Regions from separate parts of the Helicovermis profundi genome, predicted to be linked through region 1. Evidence: a T-box and tRNA genes for the amino acid it is inferred to sense, from the RefSeq annotation. Region 1 holds a T-box; the other holds one or more tRNA genes.
The links. The T-box of region 1 lies ahead of lysS (lysine--tRNA ligase). A T-box ahead of a tRNA ligase gene usually reads a tRNA of that ligase, here a tRNA-Lys.
Positions count from the first base shown of each region.

Region 2: it has a tRNA-Lys gene. The T-box ahead of lysS (lysine--tRNA ligase) is inferred to sense a tRNA for this amino acid. The anticodon was not compared.

Region 1 is NZ_AP028654.1:1,782,896-1,792,614, forward strand. Features, by position in the region: gene AACH12_RS07865 (peptidylprolyl isomerase) at 1-218, opposite strand, end outside; gene AACH12_RS07870 (ArsA family ATPase) at 503-1,660, opposite strand; gene AACH12_RS07875 (hypothetical protein) at 1,671-1,877, opposite strand; gene AACH12_RS07880 (ArsA family ATPase) at 1,891-3,060, opposite strand; gene AACH12_RS07885 (MarR family winged helix-turn-helix transcriptional regulator) at 3,147-3,635, opposite strand; gene AACH12_RS07890 (DUF1456 family protein) at 3,715-4,182, opposite strand; gene AACH12_RS07895 (permease) at 4,591-4,920, shown strand; gene AACH12_RS07900 (permease) at 4,917-5,453, shown strand; gene AACH12_RS07905 (glutamate synthase-related protein) at 5,511-7,031, opposite strand; T-box leader at 7,177-7,351, shown strand; gene lysS (lysine--tRNA ligase) at 7,430-8,926, shown strand; gene AACH12_RS07915 (sulfite exporter TauE/SafE family protein) at 9,171-9,719, opposite strand, start outside.
Region 2 is NZ_AP028654.1:2,459,232-2,468,950, reverse strand. Features, by position in the region: gene AACH12_RS11095 (ATP-binding protein) at 7-432, shown strand; gene AACH12_RS11090 (STAS domain-containing protein) at 425-742, shown strand; gene AACH12_RS11085 (PP2C family protein-serine/threonine phosphatase) at 768-1,931, shown strand; gene rph (ribonuclease PH) at 2,217-2,933, shown strand; gene AACH12_RS11075 (XTP/dITP diphosphatase) at 2,964-3,569, shown strand; gene AACH12_RS11070 (metallophosphoesterase) at 3,621-4,103, shown strand; tRNA gene AACH12_RS11065 (tRNA-Pro) at 4,166-4,242, shown strand; tRNA gene AACH12_RS11060 (tRNA-Arg) at 4,259-4,335, shown strand; tRNA gene AACH12_RS11055 (tRNA-His) at 4,431-4,506, shown strand; tRNA gene AACH12_RS11050 (tRNA-Gln) at 4,516-4,590, shown strand; tRNA gene AACH12_RS11045 (tRNA-Lys) at 4,600-4,675, shown strand; tRNA gene AACH12_RS11040 (tRNA-Leu) at 4,680-4,763, shown strand; gene AACH12_RS11035 (peptidylprolyl isomerase) at 4,885-5,625, shown strand; gene AACH12_RS11030 (3'-5' exoribonuclease YhaM family protein) at 5,766-6,716, shown strand; gene AACH12_RS11025 (GNAT family N-acetyltransferase) at 6,796-7,233, shown strand; gene AACH12_RS11020 (alpha/beta fold hydrolase) at 7,326-8,729, shown strand; gene AACH12_RS11015 (winged helix-turn-helix domain-containing protein) at 8,726-9,055, shown strand; gene AACH12_RS11010 (hypothetical protein) at 9,065-9,421, shown strand; gene AACH12_RS11005 (hypothetical protein) at 9,590-9,719, shown strand, end outside.

The DNA.
Region 1 (9,719 bases):
TTATTTACTGTATTTGGAGCTTTCTCTGGATACAAGTCAATTACAATTTTTTTATCATCAGCTAATTCTATTGTCACAATTGGATTATTTTCAGAACTTACCACGTTTACTTTTTCTAAGGCAGGTTCACTTTGTGCCACTTCTACCTTTTTAGAACAGCCTGCAAATACTAGCGCTAAAATCAAAAGACTTACTAATAACTTAAATTTGTATTTCATTGAAATTCTCCTTTTTCTATTAAAATGGTTAGATTTAAATTTACGATGTCATATATAGTATATACTTCATTCATCCAAATTCATTATTATATTTTATCATGCAATAGTACTTATTGTCTATTAGGAATACTCACTTTCTATTATATAATAAACAATAAAATTACACGAAATTTTACAAAAAAAATATTAACACATATTATCTGTGTTAATATTTTAGTTTATAATAGTTTACACCTCTTCACTTTAACATAATATAATAATAATATTATTATTATTATTATATTCTATGCAAATTTAATAGCTAGTATTCCTTTATCAAGTTTAGCTGATACAATCTCTTTTCCTTGTAGTTGTTTTGGAAGTAGCAAACATCTTTTTTCATTTTTTATTGTAATTTGTATTTCACCATCCGTTTGACCTAAGTCCATATCTGATTTTTCTATAAATGGCAGATATACATTCATTATATATGATTCTTCATTTTGCCTTACTGTAAATATTTTTTGCCTTGCTAAAACATCCGAAGGGTCTAGTTCGCCATATATACCACCAATTTTCTTTAATGTTTCTACTGACCTTAGTTCATGCTTTTGCAACATTAACTTAAAGACTGGAACGTCTCTAAAACTATCTTCTAATTCTTTTAAGCCTTCTTCTTGCAGGCTTACCCATCTATTAAAATATCCTTCTAAAGCTTCTTTTGGATAAACTTTATTGATGATGATTGCATCTACATTGTAATCATAAAGATGTAACCAAGTAAAATTACGTTTAGTTTCTTTGATAACGATTTTTTCAGGTGTACTTACGATTCTAAGTGACAATACATCTTTATTTAACATCAATGTTTGCAGTTCTTCTAAACGTTTAAAGAGTTTTTCAAATTCAGCAAATAAAGAATCCTTTGGCATTGGTATTTTTGTGATTTTTTCTATAGCTGGCCCCGTAGCCTTAACTACTTTTCTTTTAAGAGGTAAGATCTTTTCTATCATGTTGGCGAACATCTCTGGAAACTTAAGGAGGGTAAGCGTTTCTCCAGTTGGAGCGCAGTCAACTATTATTACATCATGTTCATTTTTTTCATAGATATCTAAAATTTTAAATAGAGAAAATAGCTCTTCTAAACCTGGAAATACCAATAATTCTTCAACTTCTAGTCCACCTTCAGCTCTTGAAGAAATTAGTTGTTTGATGTATTCTTGCATCTCACCCCAAGATTTTTCGCTTTCTGATAAAACATCAATTTCCATTGCCTCTAAGTTTTTTATTACTTTAGTTGGTTCATATGTTAATTTAACATCTAGTGAATCAGATAAACTATGTGCTTGATCTGTACTCATAATAATAACTTTTTTACCTTCTGATGCAAGTTTAATACCCGTTACAGCTGCAATAGTAGTTTTGCCAACACCGCCCTTACCTGTATATAAAATAATTCGCATATTCACCCTCCTAATCAATATCAACTTTTTTTAACTTAGATTTATTTTTATCCCAAGTATCTTCACCGATACTTTCTATTAATATTTCTTTTACTTCATTAGCAATTACCTCTAAATGTTTTATTGTCTTTTCAGGAACAACTGATTTCAATAATTTCTTTTTTAGTCTAGAAATCTCCATAATAATTTCAATTGACTCTTCGTTTATAATATTCATAATATCACCCTTTCTAACCCTTAGTTAATGCAATTAAAAGCATTTGATCTTCAAATTTAGCACCACTGATTGTATGATTTCTGAGTGCATTTGGTTTTGGTATATTTCTTTTGTAATTTCCAATTTTAATAATAATATCTGTATTTGATTCATGCATATCGAGTGCCTTTTTTTCAACAGTTGGTAGGTATAGTTTTAATAAATAACCATTTTTCACTGTTTCAAAAGATTCACCTTTTTGCACATCATTGACTTTAAATACATCCCAGCCACTAAGTGCTGCACTCTCAATTTTTTCGATACCACTTAAGCCGCTTAAGTCACTATCAAACCAAGGCACTTCATATGTTGGAACATCCACAAAAATACTGTTTAATTCTTCAATATAGTTATTTTGAATACTTATCCACTCATCGAAAAATTCATTATCAATATCTCTTGGTAATATTCTATTGATGTAAACTCCATCTACATTAAAATTAAATAAATTCATATACATGTAATTACGTTTTGTTTCTTCTACAACCATCTTTTCTGGCATAGCTACAAGCCTTATAGATGTTATTCTACTATTCTTTAGTAGTTCTTGTAATTTAATCAACTTTATAAATAACTTCTCTATATCTGACATAGCTGCTTTATCAGGAAGTTCAATTTTAAATATAACTTTAGATACAGGTGATAAAATTCTCATAGCAACTTTTCCTATAGGAAAAAACTTTTCAATATACCAAGATAAAAGTTCTGGAAACTTAAGTAATGTCAAAGTTTCACCAGTCGGTGCACAGTCTACTATTATTCTTTCATAAATACCACTTTCATACACATCCAGGATTTTAAGTAATGAAAATAACTCATCCATCCCTGGAAAGATACTTAATTGTTCTAAAGTACCTAAGGACATATCAAATGATGAAAGCATATTTGACACCGCTCTTCTCATATCACTAAACTCATTTTCCATCATATAATTCGGATCAATTTCAAGTACATCTAAATTATCTACTACTTGAGTAATTGTTTTACCAACTTTAACTTCAAATATATCACCTAAATTATGTGCCATATCTGTGCTTACAATTAATGTTTTTGCACCTTCTTTAGCAGAATGTAGTGCATGTGCTGATGCCATGCTTGTTTTACCGACTCCACCTTTTCCTGTAAATATTATTATTCTTCCCATACATTTACCTCCATTTTAATTCTTTTCCCGAATAGTTCTTCTGTCGAAGTATCATGTGTTTTTTTACTGCCATTTGGCAGTAAATTTTAATCTATAAGTATTTTTCTTATTTTCTTTTCTACAACTTTATCTGTAGTTTTTGTTTGACTTACTATTGTTACTATTTTTTTAATCACACCTGATAACAAAGATATTTCATCATTAGTCAACGACATCATAACACGTTGACCATAATCCAAAAATACACTTAATATATTGGCAATTTCTTTAGTACCAGACTCGGTTAACACAATAGTTACTACTCTTTTATCTTGCTCACTTCGAATTCTACTCACCATTTTCTTTTTTTCCATACGGCTTACAATACCGGTTGTTGTATTCAAAGGAGCATTTAGATACTCAGCTATTTGACTCATATTCACATCGCTGCCTCTATATAACATCAGTAATACCAACATTTCATTTTTTGTACAGTTAAGTAAAACGTTTTTCCATGTATCCTGTGATAAAAGCATTTTAAATTGATCGATATAATCAAACATCATATTTTCTAAATTATTTATATCGAAATCCATTTTACTTCCTCCTTCGAATTAATTTAATTCTACCACCGAAGTATTTTTTTGTCAAGTTGATTTTTACTTCTTGTTGATTCTATCTTCTTTTCGAAACAGCCTTTAAAAAACCAATCACAATTACATCGCTACAATATCTATAACTTTTATGTGATTCTTTTCTAAATAGTGTAGTTAGTTTATCTTTTGAAATTTCTACTTGTACTGACTTAAACATTTGAAGCATATCTTCACTGTTTAGAGATAGAGCAATCTTCATTTTTTTAAGTATAACATTATTTATACTTTTGACGTCTTCAACTAATGTTGGTTGTCTTTTTTCTTGTCCATCCTTTAAAGGTTTTTCTCCTCTAAAAAATACAATCAGACCATTTAAAAATGATTCTAAATCTTCATATTCAAAATGTTTTTCATTCTTACCTTGTAATAACAATTCAGCTTCATCTTCTGACATTTCAATTTGATCTAATTTAAATATTTTAACTAAATCAGCGGCTTTAAAATCTAAGGCATTACTAATTCTCATTAATCTTTCAGTATTATTCATAATTCCTCCACGTATACGCTCAAATGAGCTAACATCATTATATCATTCATTATAGCTAAAGGATATGTATTAATTAATCCTTTTATTAGTAAATCAAGGATTCTTATTAATAATTGTTGTAATTTTCGATTTTTGATTTTCTTACTTAGAATAGGGTATTTTCATATTGAAGAAGTAAGAGTACACATTATTTATGGAAACAACTACAGGCCAAGCCTTATGTGTATACAAGTAAATATTAAAAATAGGAAGGTGAGTTTATTGATTATTATTACTATGTACGGTTTATTGACCATTTGCTTAGTGGTATCTTTTATTAAGAGTAAGAAAAAAACTATAAAAGCTCTTAAAATCGCACGAAAAGCATTATTTAAAACAACGCCAACTCTATTGACGGTGCTTGGTATTGTGGGATTAACATTGGGAATTTTAACGCCTGAAACAATTTCAAGATTAGTAGGTGAAGAAGCAGGAATTATAGCAACACTTATTGCATCAGTAATCGGTGCAATAACACTAATTCCTTCCATAGTTGCATTCCCGCTAGCAGGATCACTTTTACGCTCTGGTGCAACAGTTATGACTATATCGGCATTTGTAACAACTTCAGTTATGGTTGGTGTTGTCACAGCACCTATGGAAATTAAAACTTTGGGCAAGAAATTCACATTGCTACGTAATGGATTAGGATTTGTTGCTGCCTTAATTATAGCAAGTATTATGGGGTGGATTTTATGATTAACTTAATAAAAAAATTTATGTTCCCCATTCTTATTATCTTTGTGTTTATTGCTTTATCGATATGGAGTACTGATGTAGCTATGCGTTCAATACAAGTGACCCTAGATTACTTCAAAGAAATGATTTTAATTATGCCTCCAGTGTTTATACTGATGGGATTAATGGAAATTTGGGTGCCAAAAGATAAAATTCAAAAATTGCTTGGTAGTGGTTCTGGAATTAAAGGGATTATACTTTCACTAGCACTTGGTACATTACCAACAGGACCATTATATGTGGCATTCCCAATGACTGCATCACTGCTCCGTAAAGGTGCTAGTATCAGAAATATGGTTGTTTTTTTAGGATCATGGGCTGCACTAAAAATACCTCAACTTATGGTGGAAATAAAATTTCTAGGAATATCTTTTGCACTGGCAAGATTTATTTTAACATTTTCTGCACTTATTGTGATTGGAATATTAATGGAATTAATTCTTCGATTTAGTCCAGATCAAGAATGGCTTGAAAAAAGTGGTGAAAAAGAATAATGAGTAGAACTGATCACTTTCTACAAAAAAGCTGCTAAATTAATAGCAGCTTTTTATCTATTTAAACCATTTATCATTCATAAGATCTTTAGCATCTCTCGTTAATGGAATCAAATCTGTTTGATCAATATACTCAATATCAAATTTTCGATTTAGTGCTAAAAAGTGCCTAAGTCCAAATGCAATTTTATTCAAATATGAAAATACTCCAATTGCACCAGTTGAAAAATCATTGGCTTTTAATCCATATATGCTTCTTAAATCGGCTAAATCTCCAAAAAGCTCTTCTTTTGTACTACCATAAGATTTTAAATGCGTAGGTACTGTACCTGCTTTAAGCATTTCTCCAACCTTTTTACTGGTCATTGCAGCTGCCATAGTAGCGCGGCAAATTCCAATAGCTGTCACATCACCATTTCCATAAGCCAATGCTTTAAAAACTTGATCTTCTGATGCAAAACCACCAGTAATAACAATAGCTGGTATCCATTTTCCTTCTTTTTTCACCTTATTCACAATTGTATTAACTGCCTGCTCTAAAACAACCGTTGGCATAGACCATTCATTCATCATTTTACAAGGACTATAACCACTACCACCACCTGCACCATCAAATGTAATCATATCAACACCCGCTACGCTCGCTATACGAATTACTTTTTCTAAATCTATCGGATCATAACCCGCCATTTTAAAATAGAAGTTTTTCCCTCCAAGTTTTCTTAAACTTTCAATACGTTTAACTAAATAATCTTCCTCCCAAAGAGGTAATCTTCCATAAGAATAAAAATTAGGACAAACTCCTTCTTTATATGCCTTCTTCATCTCAGGACTAGTTGGATCTGGATGTACCAAAATACCTTTTTCTTGCTTAATTAAAGCTTCTTCAATATTTTTAAGTTTAGTAACTGGTTGTGTGCCTTTTGCAGATTGTCCAAATTTAAATTCAATAGCCTCTGCACCCTCAACACTTATAGCATATTCTGGAACACCATACATATCATCTTCTACATTACACTGTAAAACAATTTGACCATAACCTCTATAGTATTTTCTAAATGCATCAAGCATTTTTTTTAGAGCTGGAAAATGGTTTACCTTATTATCTTCAATAACAAGTTTTGGATCTTTATTTCTAGCATCCTCTCCAATAACACAAGTTATACCTGCCATTGCAGCTCCTGCATAATAATCTTCCCAATTTAATTTAACTAAGGCAGGCAAGATAATTGGCATTGCAAGTTTTATTATATTTGTATTACCATAAGTTCTCTCTAGATTTACATTAAATATAGATGCTTCATTATATGTAGGATTGACACCTCTTGCACCAAAAACACGACCATTTATATTAAAATGAGAATAATCAATTGAGTAATCTTTTTCTGATCCAACTTGATTTGTTCCCGTGTTTGTAGGGTAAACAGTTCTTGCTCCAAGAACTCCAGCTAATCCAATTTCACACGTGCCAATGCAATCTTCAGTGCAAAGCGAACACATACCTGACTGTGGTGATAGTTTTTTGCTTCTGTTTTTTGTATCATTAAAAGCTGATGATAATTTTGTTGAATATGTCATATTACGCCTCCTTGTAATTACAAGTCCCTAGTATTTAAATTATACCACAAAACAAGTTAATAGCATATGCCCAGAATGTGCCATTTGTCATATATACAATAATATTTTTTAAATTTGACATTTCCTAAAAAATTATGTAGTATAAATTAAAACTATGACTGAGAAATGAAGTACTAAATACCTTTAAGAGAGTTAGCGTTTGGTGGAAGCTAATATGTATTAATATGGATAAAGCCTCATGAGTTGCTTTAATTAGCCGGCTAAACACCGTTATCGAATTAAGTGAAACTAGGATGGTACCGCGTATATACGCTCCTTACAATATATTGTAAGGAGCTTTTTTATATTCTAAATGAAAAAGGAGGTAGCGTGATAAAAACTATCATGCGCATAATATTATGAGTGAAGAAAAAAATGTAGCACAAACAAAATTTAGTGAACAAGAATTAATTAGAATGGATAAATTAAAGGATTTAGAGGAACTAGGTGTGGATCCATTTGGTAGCAGATTTGATATTTCTGATTATTCTGAAGCATTAAAAACAAAATATGCTGATGTATCTAAAGAAGAGCTTGCTGAAATGGAAATTAATGTTTCTGTTGCAGGAAGAATAATGACTAAACGTGGTAAAGGTAAAGCCGGATTTATGCATATTCAAGATAATGATGGACTTATTCAAATATATTTAAGAAAAGATATACTTTCAGAAGTAGAATTTACACTTTTCAATAAGTGTGATATTGGAGATATTATTGGTATACGTGGAATTGTTTTTAAAACTAACACAGGTGAAGTAAGTGTAAAAGCTAAAGAGTATATTCATTTAACTAAATCTTTAAAACCTCTTCCAGAAAAATATCATGGAATTTCTGATGACGAAATCAAATTTAGAAAACGTTATTTAGATATTATTACAAATAGAGATGTAAAAGAATTATTCTTAAAGAAACAAAAATTCTGGAGTACAGTTAGAAATTACTTAATTGAAAATGACTTCTTAGAAGTTGAAACTCCTATACTTGAAACTTCTTCAGGTGGAGCTGCTGCAACACCATTTGCAACTCATCACAACGCACTAGATATTGATGTATTCTTAAGAATTTCTATGGGTGAACTATGGCAGAAAAAACTTCTAGTTGCTGGGTTTGAAAAGACTTTTGAAATTGGAAGACAATTTAGAAACGAAGGTATGAGTAATGAGCATTTACAAGACTATACTCAATGTGAATTTTACTGGGCTTATGCGGATTTTAAAGATGGTATGGAGTTTACAAAAGAATTATATAGAAGAATAACTAAAGCAGTCATGGGTTCTTCAAAATTTTCAACTCGTGGATTTGAAATCGATATGGATGATGAATGGAAAATCTACGACTTTGAAACAATCATCGAAGAAACAACTGGTGTAAATATCTTCAACACAACTAAAGACGTTGTTATGGCAAAATTAGATGAGTATAAAGTTGAATATGATACTAATATTGGATTCTGGAGAATGGTAGACTTACTTTGGAAAGTAGTTAGAAAAGATTTATCTGGTCCTGGATTCTTAGTTGGACAACCAGTTGAACTTAATCCTCTACCTAAGAGACTTAAAGAAGATCCTAGAAAAGTTGCTCAAATGCAAATTATACTTGCAGGATCTGAAATGGGTAATGGTTATACTGAGTTAAACGACCCACTTGATTTAGAGGCAAGATTTAAAGAACAACGTGCAATGAGTGAAGCAGGAGATGAAGAAGCTCATGAACATGATGAAACATTTATAGAAGCTCTAAGATATGGTATGCCACCTGCTTTCGGATTCGGTGTGTCTGAGAGATTATTCTCGGTTATGATGGATAGACCTATTAGAGAGTGTGTTATATTCCCACTAATGAAACCAAAAGCTTAATATTTTAAATAGTAAAAAATATCTAAAACTATAGAAAGATTAATTTCTTTCTATAGTTTTAATTTTTAAAATAAGCACAATATTAAATTAGTAAATTTTCTTTTCTCGATTACTAGATAGATTCATGTGTAGCCACTACTATAGATACTCACAATTATTAACCCAATATTGTTAACCATAATTTTTAGATCCACGACTTCCTCTCTTATATTCCAAAAAAATCGAGAGAGATGCTAAAATTATTTTACAACAATCCATATATAATTTTTATTGCTATAACTAAAATTATTACACCAATAATTTTCTTAACCTGACTAGGATGTAACTTTTCATTCATAAACCAATTTCCAAGCAAACCTCCAACAATTGACGCAGATCCTGTTATTAGTAATAAATAAAAATTTATATCTCCCATTGCAAGATAAGTAATAAACCCTGAAAAGGAAGAAAGTGGAACCACAAAAGCTGTTATAATTGCAATTTTTTTAGGCTTATTTCCCAAATATAACAAAATCGGTGAAATTAAACTTCCTCCACCAACTCCAAGAAGTCCCGAAATAAATCCAACGAAGCTACCAATTACAACCCCATATTTTATTTGTTTGGATTTAGAAAATATTTTTTTAGAAGCTTTAGGAGTATAAAATAAAATCATACAACCTGAGAATAGTAAAAACATTGCAAATAAGCTCATCAAAATATGTCTATCAATATACTTACTAGAATATGCACCTAAAGGAGCAATCATAAATGATGCAATTGCTATAGGCACTGCTAAATCATACTGAACACG
Region 2 (9,719 bases), 680 kb from region 1:
CATAAGATGATTATTTATAAAACAGATTTTTTATCCACTTTTAAAAGAGTAGATATAATAGTTAATGAAATAATTGAATCGTTAAAAAGTATTCAAGAATTAAATAGTGAAAATACTCTTTTTATGATTGGTTTTATGCTAAGAGAATTGCTTAACAATGCGGTGGAGCATGGCAACAAAAATGATGAATCGAAATATGTATTTTGCGAAATCGATTATGACTATCCATATTTATCTTTTAAAGTTGAAGATGAAGGAAAAGGTGTGATAACTTTAAAAAGAGAGTTTGATTTTGAAGATATTTTACGAGAAAGAAATAGAGGTATGGAGCTTATTTTAAAGTATGGCTTTGTGGTTAATGTTGATGGTAATAAAATTCATGCAATTTATGAACTAAATAATAATAAAGATAGGGGTGTAAGTAATGATTAAAACAATTGAAAATGATGCTATTTATATTAAAATGCAAAAGGATTTAGTTGCTCCAAATATAAGTGAATTTAAATCAAAAATTGTAGATTTTCTTGAAGATAATGAAGATGAATCTGAAGACTTGGATGAAGTTATACTTAATTTATCTGAAATTGATAACATTGATTCTATGGGAGTTACTTTTGTGGTTGGACTATATAAGAGTGTTGTTAAAGAAGGTAAAAGTTTTAGAATTGAAGGATGTAGTGATGATATAAAACAATTGTTTAAATTAATGAAATTAGATGAATTTTTTGATATTGATGAATAGAAGCTTTTAATATAGGGGTGTTTGTATGGGCTACAACATTATAATTGCTGATGACGTAAGAATGAATAGAGTTTTACTAATTGAAATCCTTGATAAAAAACTTAAAGATTTAGTTTTTTTTGAAGCAGAAAATGGTATTGAAGTTGTTAAGCTTTGTGATGATTTTGATATTGATTTAGTTATATTAGATTTGATTATGCCGGTTCAAGATGGATATGAAACTCTTAAAAAACTTAAATTGAATGAAAAAACAACGGATATACCTATTATAGTGAATTCAGCTATTAGTGATGTTGCGAGCATTGAAAAAACACTTGAAGATGGTGCTATCGATTATTTTACAAAACCACTTTCAAAATATGATATGCAAGTTATGCTTCCCTTGAAAGCTAAAAACGCTTTACTGCTTTATGAGCATAAAAAAACAATTGAAAATCTTAATAAAACCCTTAATGGTGAGCTTAAAAATGCAAATGCATTTCAAAATATAATGCTTCCAAAAAATAAAAATTTTAGAAACTTAGATTTGTATATTAAGTTTCAACCGTCTATGGGTATTGGAGGAGATTGTTTTGATTGCTTTGAGAAAGATGGGAAAATTTGGTTCATAATAGCTGATGTTACTGGCCATGGTATTGCGGCTGGAATGGCGTCTTCTATGGTTAAAGTTATGTTTAGATCTAATGCTAATCTTAAAGACACTTCTCCATCTGAAATACTTGAAAATATGAATAATAGTATTTTTGATATGTTTGACTTTGAAGGTGAATTTAACTATATTGTTTTTTCCGCTTTTGTAGGACTAATAGATGATGATGTATTTACATACTCTAATGCTGGTCAGCCATATCCAATCGTAATTAGTGAAGAAGAAGAAGTTACACCTCTCAATAAGAATGGATTGCTTCTTGGTATATTAGAAGGAATTGGATATGAAAATTATGAGATGAAGTTAAATCGTGGTGATGAAATTTTTGTATATACTGATGGTCTTTTTAGTTCGGGTAAAGATAGTGATTTTAAAAATTGGACACTTGTTGAAGAGTTTACTAATCTTTATAAAAGATTAGCTCTAGAAGATCAAAAAACATTTCTAGAAAAGGCATTTAATCATTTTAAGTTAATTCATATGACAGAAGATGGTGATTATACTGATGATGTTGCGATGATGCTACTTAGATTAAAATAAAAATATATTATATTTCATTTTTTATCTTGACATATTGAAAAAAAGATTTATAATAAACTATGTTAGATTGAATTTATTCAAATAATTTCAAGCATTCTCAGTAATAAGTTGATTCCTCGGAGTCAACTTATTATTTTTTTTACGTACAAACAATCGAAAAATTCTGAAAATTACCAGCTGCTTTATTTGAATAATAAGAATAGAATTAAGTAATTCATAGTAGCAATTATTGATAATAGAGTGATATAATATGTATAGATTATAAATATTAATAAGAGGTGAAACATGAGAATTGATGGAAGACAAAACGATGAGCTTAGGAAATTTAATATAACAAGAAACTATTTGCTTCATCCAGAAGGATCAGTTTTAATAGAAACAGGAAATACTAAAGTAATTTGTACTGCAACGATTGAAGAAAAAGTGCCACCTTTTCTTAAAGGTCAAGGTAAAGGGTGGGTAAGTGCAGAGTATTCTATGCTACCTAGATCTACACATACAAGAAAAATAAGAAATTCCTCAAAAGGAAAAATTGATGGAAGAACACAGGAAATTCAAAGATTAATTGGACGTTCTCTTAGAAGTATAGTTGACTTAGAAAAACTTGGCGAAAGAACGATTTGGATTGATTGTGATGTAATTCAAGCAGATGGAGGAACAAGAACAGCATCAATTACGGGTGCGTATGTAGCTCTTATGGATGCACTTATGAAACTTAAAAATGAAGCTTTAATAAAAGAAATTCCAATGAATGATTATATAGCTGCGGTGAGTGTTGGTATCGTTAACGGTGAAGTTTTACTTGATTTATGCTATGAAGAAGATTCAAGTGCCAAGGTTGATATGAATCTTATTATGACATCTAAAGGAGAGTTTATAGAAATTCAAGGAACTGGAGAAGAAGCTCCTTTTTCGAAAGCTGAACTTAATAAATTATTAGAATTTGGAGAAAAAGGAATACTAGAATTAATTGAATTTCAAAAGAAAGCACTTGGTTATTAAATAACTATAACAAAATAAAAGGTGGTTATTGTGAAAAAAATTATACTTGCTTCTGGCAATGAACATAAACTTAAAGAAATATTTGAAATTACTAAGGAATTTAATATAGAATTAATCTCTATGTATGATGCGGGTTTTGGTGAAAAAGATATTGTTGAAGATGGTCATACATTTGAAGAAAATTCATTAATAAAAGCTAAAACTGTTATGGAAAAGCTTGGTGTGAGTACTCTTTCTGACGATTCAGGGCTTATGGTTGATTATTTAGAAGGTGCACCTGGTATTCATTCAGCAAGGTATTCAGGTAAAGACAGAGACTACGATGCAAATAATAAAAAATTATTAAAAGAGTTAGAAAATGTGCCTATTGAAAAAAGAACTGCTAGATTTGTATCTGTGATTACGCTACTTATGACTGATGGTCGTAAATTAGTTGTTAGGGGTGAGGTTGAAGGACTTATTGGTTTTAATGAAAAAGGAAGTAATGGATTTGGCTATGATCCTTTGTTTTATATTCCAAAACTTGATAAAACGTTTGCTGAATTAACTTCTGAAGAAAAAAATGTTATAAGCCACAGAGCAAATGCGCTTATTAAATTAAAAAATGAATTAGGAAAATTTTTAAATCAGAAATAATTTAACGTTTTTTAGATATTGAACAAAGTTTGTTTAAAAAGAGGCAAAAATATGATAAAAATAGGGATTTTAAGTGATAGTCATGGAAAAGATGAAAATATAAGGAAATTTGTATGTGAAATAGAAAAAAAGAATATAGATTTAATTTTTCATTTAGGTGATTTAAAAAGCGATTGTGAAATTATAAAAAAGTATACAAATAAAAAAATTTATTCAGTTTTAGGAAATTGTGATTACATGAGTAGTGGTAATATGGATTTGCTTTTGAATATAGAAGGAATAAAATTTTTTTTAACACATGGACATAAATATGGTGTAAAATATAGTCTTAATAACATTTACTATAAGGCGAAAGAATTAAATGCCGATGTGGTATTATTTGGTCATACTCATTCGCCTTTTATTATTAAAGAAAAGGATTTAGAAATAATAAATCCAGGAAGTTTATCTTTTCCAAGAGGAAAACTCGGAAAATCATATGCCGTTATAACGGTTAATGGCAACGCTTTTGAATCATTTTTATATGAAATATAAAATAATAAAAAAAAAGTGTTGACGTAAACAAAATTATGATATATAATTACTTCTGTTGGCAACGGGGTGTAGCGCAGTTTGGTAGCGCATCTGGTTTGGGACCAGAGGGTCGTAGGTTCGAATCCTGTCACCCCGACCATTAAATATAATTATGTGCATCCGTAGCTCAGCTGGATAGAGCAACGCCCTTCTAAGGCGTAGGTCCTGGGTTCGAATCCCCGCGGTTGCACCATTTTTATTTTTGGATGGAGACGAAAGTGTTAAGTTCCTGAAGTGTTTTTTAGATAATGGTAAATTTTTATTATGAAAAAAATGCTAATTTATATGGCGGTTGTAGTCAAGTGGTTAAGACACAGGATTGTGGCTCCTGCATGCGTGGGTTCGAACCCCATCAGCCGCCCCATTTATATTTTGGGGATTAGCCAAGTCGGTAAGGCAGCGGACTTTGACTCCGTCACCACAGGTTCAAGTCCTGTATCCCCAGCCAAAAAAATATGGTCCATTAGCTCAGTTGGTAGAGCATCTGACTTTTAATCAGGGTGTCCCGCGTTCAAGTCGCGGATGGATCACCAATATGCGGGTGTGGCGGAATTGGCAGACGCGCTAGACTTAGGATCTAGTGTCTTGTACGTGGGGGTTCAAGTCCCTCCACCCGCACCACAAAAACTCTGTTTACAGAGTTTTTTTTTATTGGTAGACACATATAAATTCTTTTGTTATTATATATTCATACGTTGTGTTAATGGATATTAATATAAATTATATTTTAATGGAGGTTATTATGGAAAATAAAATAATTGCTAAAGTAGATGGAAGAGAAATTACTCAAAAAGATATGGATGTACTTATTAGTCATTTAGGAAATCAAGCTATGCAATTTGCAAATCCTGAAGGGGAAAAAAGATTACTTGATGAATTAATTAATGAAGAATTATTTTACTCTCATGGAAAAGAGATAAAAGCTGATGAAGATGAAGCTTTCAAAAGCGAATTAGAAAAAGCTAAAATTTCTTTAATCAAGCAATATATGATTGGACAAACAGTGATGGGTGTAAAAGTTGAAGATGGCGAAGTAGAAGCGTATTATGAAGCACATAAGAATGAATTTACAGCACCAGAAACAGTAAATGCGCATCATATTTTGATAGATGATGAAACAAAAGCAAATGATATCATTGAAGAAATTAATGGTGGACTTTCGTTTGAAGACGCAGCAAAAAAATATTCAAGTTGTCCATCAAAAGAAAAAGGTGGAGATTTAGGATTCTTTGGTAAGGGTCAAATGGTACCAGAGTTTGAAGAAGCATCATTTGCATTAGAATTAAATCAAATAAGTGAGCCGGTTAAAACACAATTTGGATATCATATAATTAAAGTTGTTGATAGAAAAGAAGCATCTTCTAAAGGATTAGAAGAGATGAGAATGGATTTATTAAAAACTTTAACAGCAAAAAAACAATCTGAAGCTTATCTTGCAAAAGTTGCAGAGTTAAAATCAAAATATACAGTAGAAATATTATAATTTTAAATTAATTGTTAAATCAATATAATAAAAATAACTAAGAATATATTTTCTTAGTTATTTTTTTGTTTTGAGATTTTAAAACTAAGTGTTATTATTATAGAGGATGGTATTAGTGAGTTTAGTAAAAGGAGTCGTGAATGAAAAATATAATAGAATTCGAAGTTGGAGATGATATTCAATCTTTTTTTATAATCAAAGATTTAAATTTAAAGACTTCATCAAATAATAAAAAGTATTTTGATATGACATTATCGGATAAAACTGGACAAATGAATTCTAAAGTTTGGGATATAAAAGACGAAATGATAGATCTTTATAAAACTGGCGCCATAGTTAAAGTTAAAGGTGTAGTAACTTTATGGCAAAATAATAAGCAGTTAAAAATTTCAAAAATAAGGCTTAAAAATGATGCAGACAATGTGGATATAAACGAGTTAGTTCCTTCAGCTCCAATTGAGCCTAGCCTTATGTATAAGGAGATTTTTGAGCTTACAGACCTTATGGAAAATAATGATGTAAAAAAATTAGTTCAATATTTTTTAACTGAAAATAAGGAAAAGTTAATGTATTATCCTGCGGCTAAAAGTAATCACCATAGTATTAGAGCTGGTTTACTTTATCATATTTTAAGAATGCTTAAAGTAGGTAAAGGTTTAGTTAAGGTTTATCCTAATATTGATAGCGATTTACTTTATGCAGGGATAATTTTACATGATATGGAGAAAATAAATGAGATGATTTCGGATGAAATGGGTATTGTTTCGAGTTATTCATTTAATGGACAATTACTTGGACATCTGATTATGGGTATAAAAAAAGTAGATGAGGCTGCAAAAAAATTAAATGTTGATGAAGAAATTTCTTCGTTAATTCAGCATATGATTTTGTCTCATCACTATGAACCAGAGTTTGGAAGTCCTAAAAAACCGCTTATACCTGAAGGTGAACTATTACACTATATTGATATGATTGACGCTAGAATGTACGATATGGATAAAGCTTTAAGTAGTGTAGACACGGGTGAATTTACAGATGGAGTTTATGTTCTTGATAGGAGAAGACTTTATAAATCAAAATTTAATAAATAGAGTTAGTTTGCTTTTTTTTCGGGTAATAAAAGAATAATATTAATTGTTATATTATTTTTTTAGGGAAGGAGAAAACAGTATGTTTGATTTTCGACTGATTAAGGATGAAGATGTTGATAAAATAATAAATTGGAAAAATCAAAATGACTATTCGTGCTACGATATAGAGAAAAATAATGTTGATTTGGATCGACTTTTAGAAAAAAAATCATGTGAGTTTTTCGTTGCTCTAGATGAAGATGAGGAATTAGCTGGATTTATTGAATGTTCTTTTGATGAAGATGATGATATTGATATGGGGTGCGCCTTATTACCTGATTTGCTAGGTAAAGGGTTAGGCTTTGATTTTGTTAGTGAATGCGTAGAATTTTTAATTGATTATTACCAATTTTCTGGTGAATCATTGTATACAATTTTAAAATCTGAAGATATTCATTCAAGACGGATTTTTGAAAGAGTAGGTTTTAGTGCTGATGATGAATCTAATGAATGGGTAAAATTAAGTATATATATGTGATTATATTTGTGTTATAGTTAAGTAAATAACTTACAAAACGCAAATAAGGTCTTTTGCGTTTTGTAAGTAAAAAAATTATTACAGGTGATACTTTGAATATTATAGAAATTTTAATAGCGTTTGTTTTATTTTTTATTTATGTATTTAAGAATTTAAGAAATATTTTTTTTGATAAAGCCTTTATAGGTTTTATCTTTTTGTCGTTTGTTTCTGTGTATTTAATAATTTATGATACCTTTAGATGGCAGCTTATACCACTCATATTACTCATTATAATAACCTATATTCTTCTTATTTATATTGGATTTATATATAAAAATAAAAACCTTAAAGTTTCACATAAATTGAGTCGAAGGATTGTAACAGTTTTAATTGCTTCTTTTTTATTTTCGTCTATTATTTTTCCATTAAATGATTTTAAAATATATAAAGGAAAATATTATGTTGGAAATAAGATTTATACAATGATTGATCCGCTGCGAAAAGAAATTTTAAGTAAAAATGAAAACAGGAAAATTTCAGTAAAATTATATTATCCATCAGATTCAATTTCAAAAGAAAGAAATAGATGGATTGATAATATAGATGGCTTAGAAAAATACATATTTGCTAAGTATAAAATACCTAAATTTTTTGTAAGTTATATAGGAAATATAAAAACTAATTCATATAAAAATGTAGAGGTAAGTAATAACGTAGAAAAAATGCCAGTAGTAATAATTTCTCACGGTTTTGCTAGTCTTGGAGATTTTCAGACTTCGCTAGCTGAAAAACTTGCCTCAAATGGATACTTGGTTGCAGTTATAAATCATACTTATGGTTCAATTGTAACGAATATTGATAATAAAAATATATATTTAGATGATAACTTATTCAGTAATGATGATTTGGATTATTTTTCTTTTGGAAAAAATATTATAGATATTTACAAAAAAGATATTATGCTTACAATTGAAGGATTAAAAAAACTTAATTCTGTAAAAAGTAATTTAGATTTTAAAAACAAAATTGATGTAAATAACATTGCACTCCTTGGTCATTCTATTGGTGGTAGTGCAGCTCTTTTACTTGAAAAGGATGATAGAGTGAAATCGGTTATTGCACTTGATCCTTGGATTGAACCAATCAGTAGCAAATTCGTAAAATATGGATTTAACAAACCAACTTCAGTATTAATTTCAGATGAATGGTATAATTCAGAAAACACAAGATATATATTTAGAATTTGCGAGATTAATAATTGTGTAAATTCAAAGGTATATAAAGTAAATAAATTTTCTCATCAAGATTTCACAGACTTGGGTGAACTTGGACTAATGTCAAAATTGTTTAAAATTTCTAAAACTGACAATTACAATTTAAATCACAAGAAAAACAATGCTTTTATTTTAAATTATTTTGATTATTATTTATTAAAGAAGAATACAGAGTCAAAACTTATGTCGTATATAAATGAAAATAATGATATCTTTAAGGCAATTGGAGTAAAAAAATGAATTATGAGTATAAAATTTGGATTATAGAAAACAATATAAAGGTGTTTGGAATAGGACCTATGATGTTATTAGCTAAAACTAAAGAATTTGGTTCACTTAGGAAAGCTTCTAATGATATGAATATGTCATATACGAAAGCGCTTAAAATAGTAAAAAATATAGAATCAAATTTAAATATAAAAATATTAAAACGAAGCAGTGGTGGTCTTGGTGGTGGTGGATCACACTTGACAGTGGAAGCAGAAAACTTAATTGAGAAATTTGAAAAATTTAACAGTGAAGTTGAAAAGGCTATTAATCAAATATATATAAAGAATTTTGAATAAAGGAGAATTATGAGTAATATTACTTTTGCCTTGTTAGTTACAGTGAGTATAGCAATAATTATAATTTTTATAAAAAGTATAATTAGATTTAAAATTTATTTTTCTGTAAAAAAAATAGTATTCTCAGAAATTTATAATTTCGCAAGTAAAAAAAATATTGCAAGTGAAATTGAAGAAAGAGAAATTGTTGTTAGTGTAAAGGAAAAATTTATTTCAAATAAACTAGAGAAATATGTTGATGAATTGTTAATATACTTTGACCTTGATTATTCATTAAATATTGAATTCTTTTTAAATTATTTGGGAAAAAAGCATAAATTTATTTTTGTTTTAACTAAAGAAGAAATTGACAGTATGCTAAGTTGATTATAAAATAATATATATAGGATAACTATTAAAAAAGGAGAAAATTATGAGTTATAAAATGAAGAAGATTGTAACAATTGTGATTATTGGAGCTATGGTGGTTTCATCGTTTATTTCAGTAGCGCTTGCAGCTATTAATTTCCACTAATAATCAAAAGGAATGATTTTATGATAAAGAGGATAGTTGCATTATTGTTATTTATAGGTTTGATTATAGGTTTTTATTTTTATCAATTTAACAATTTAAATAGAACTAAGGTAGCTTTTACTTATGAAGATGATTTTAATACAATAAATA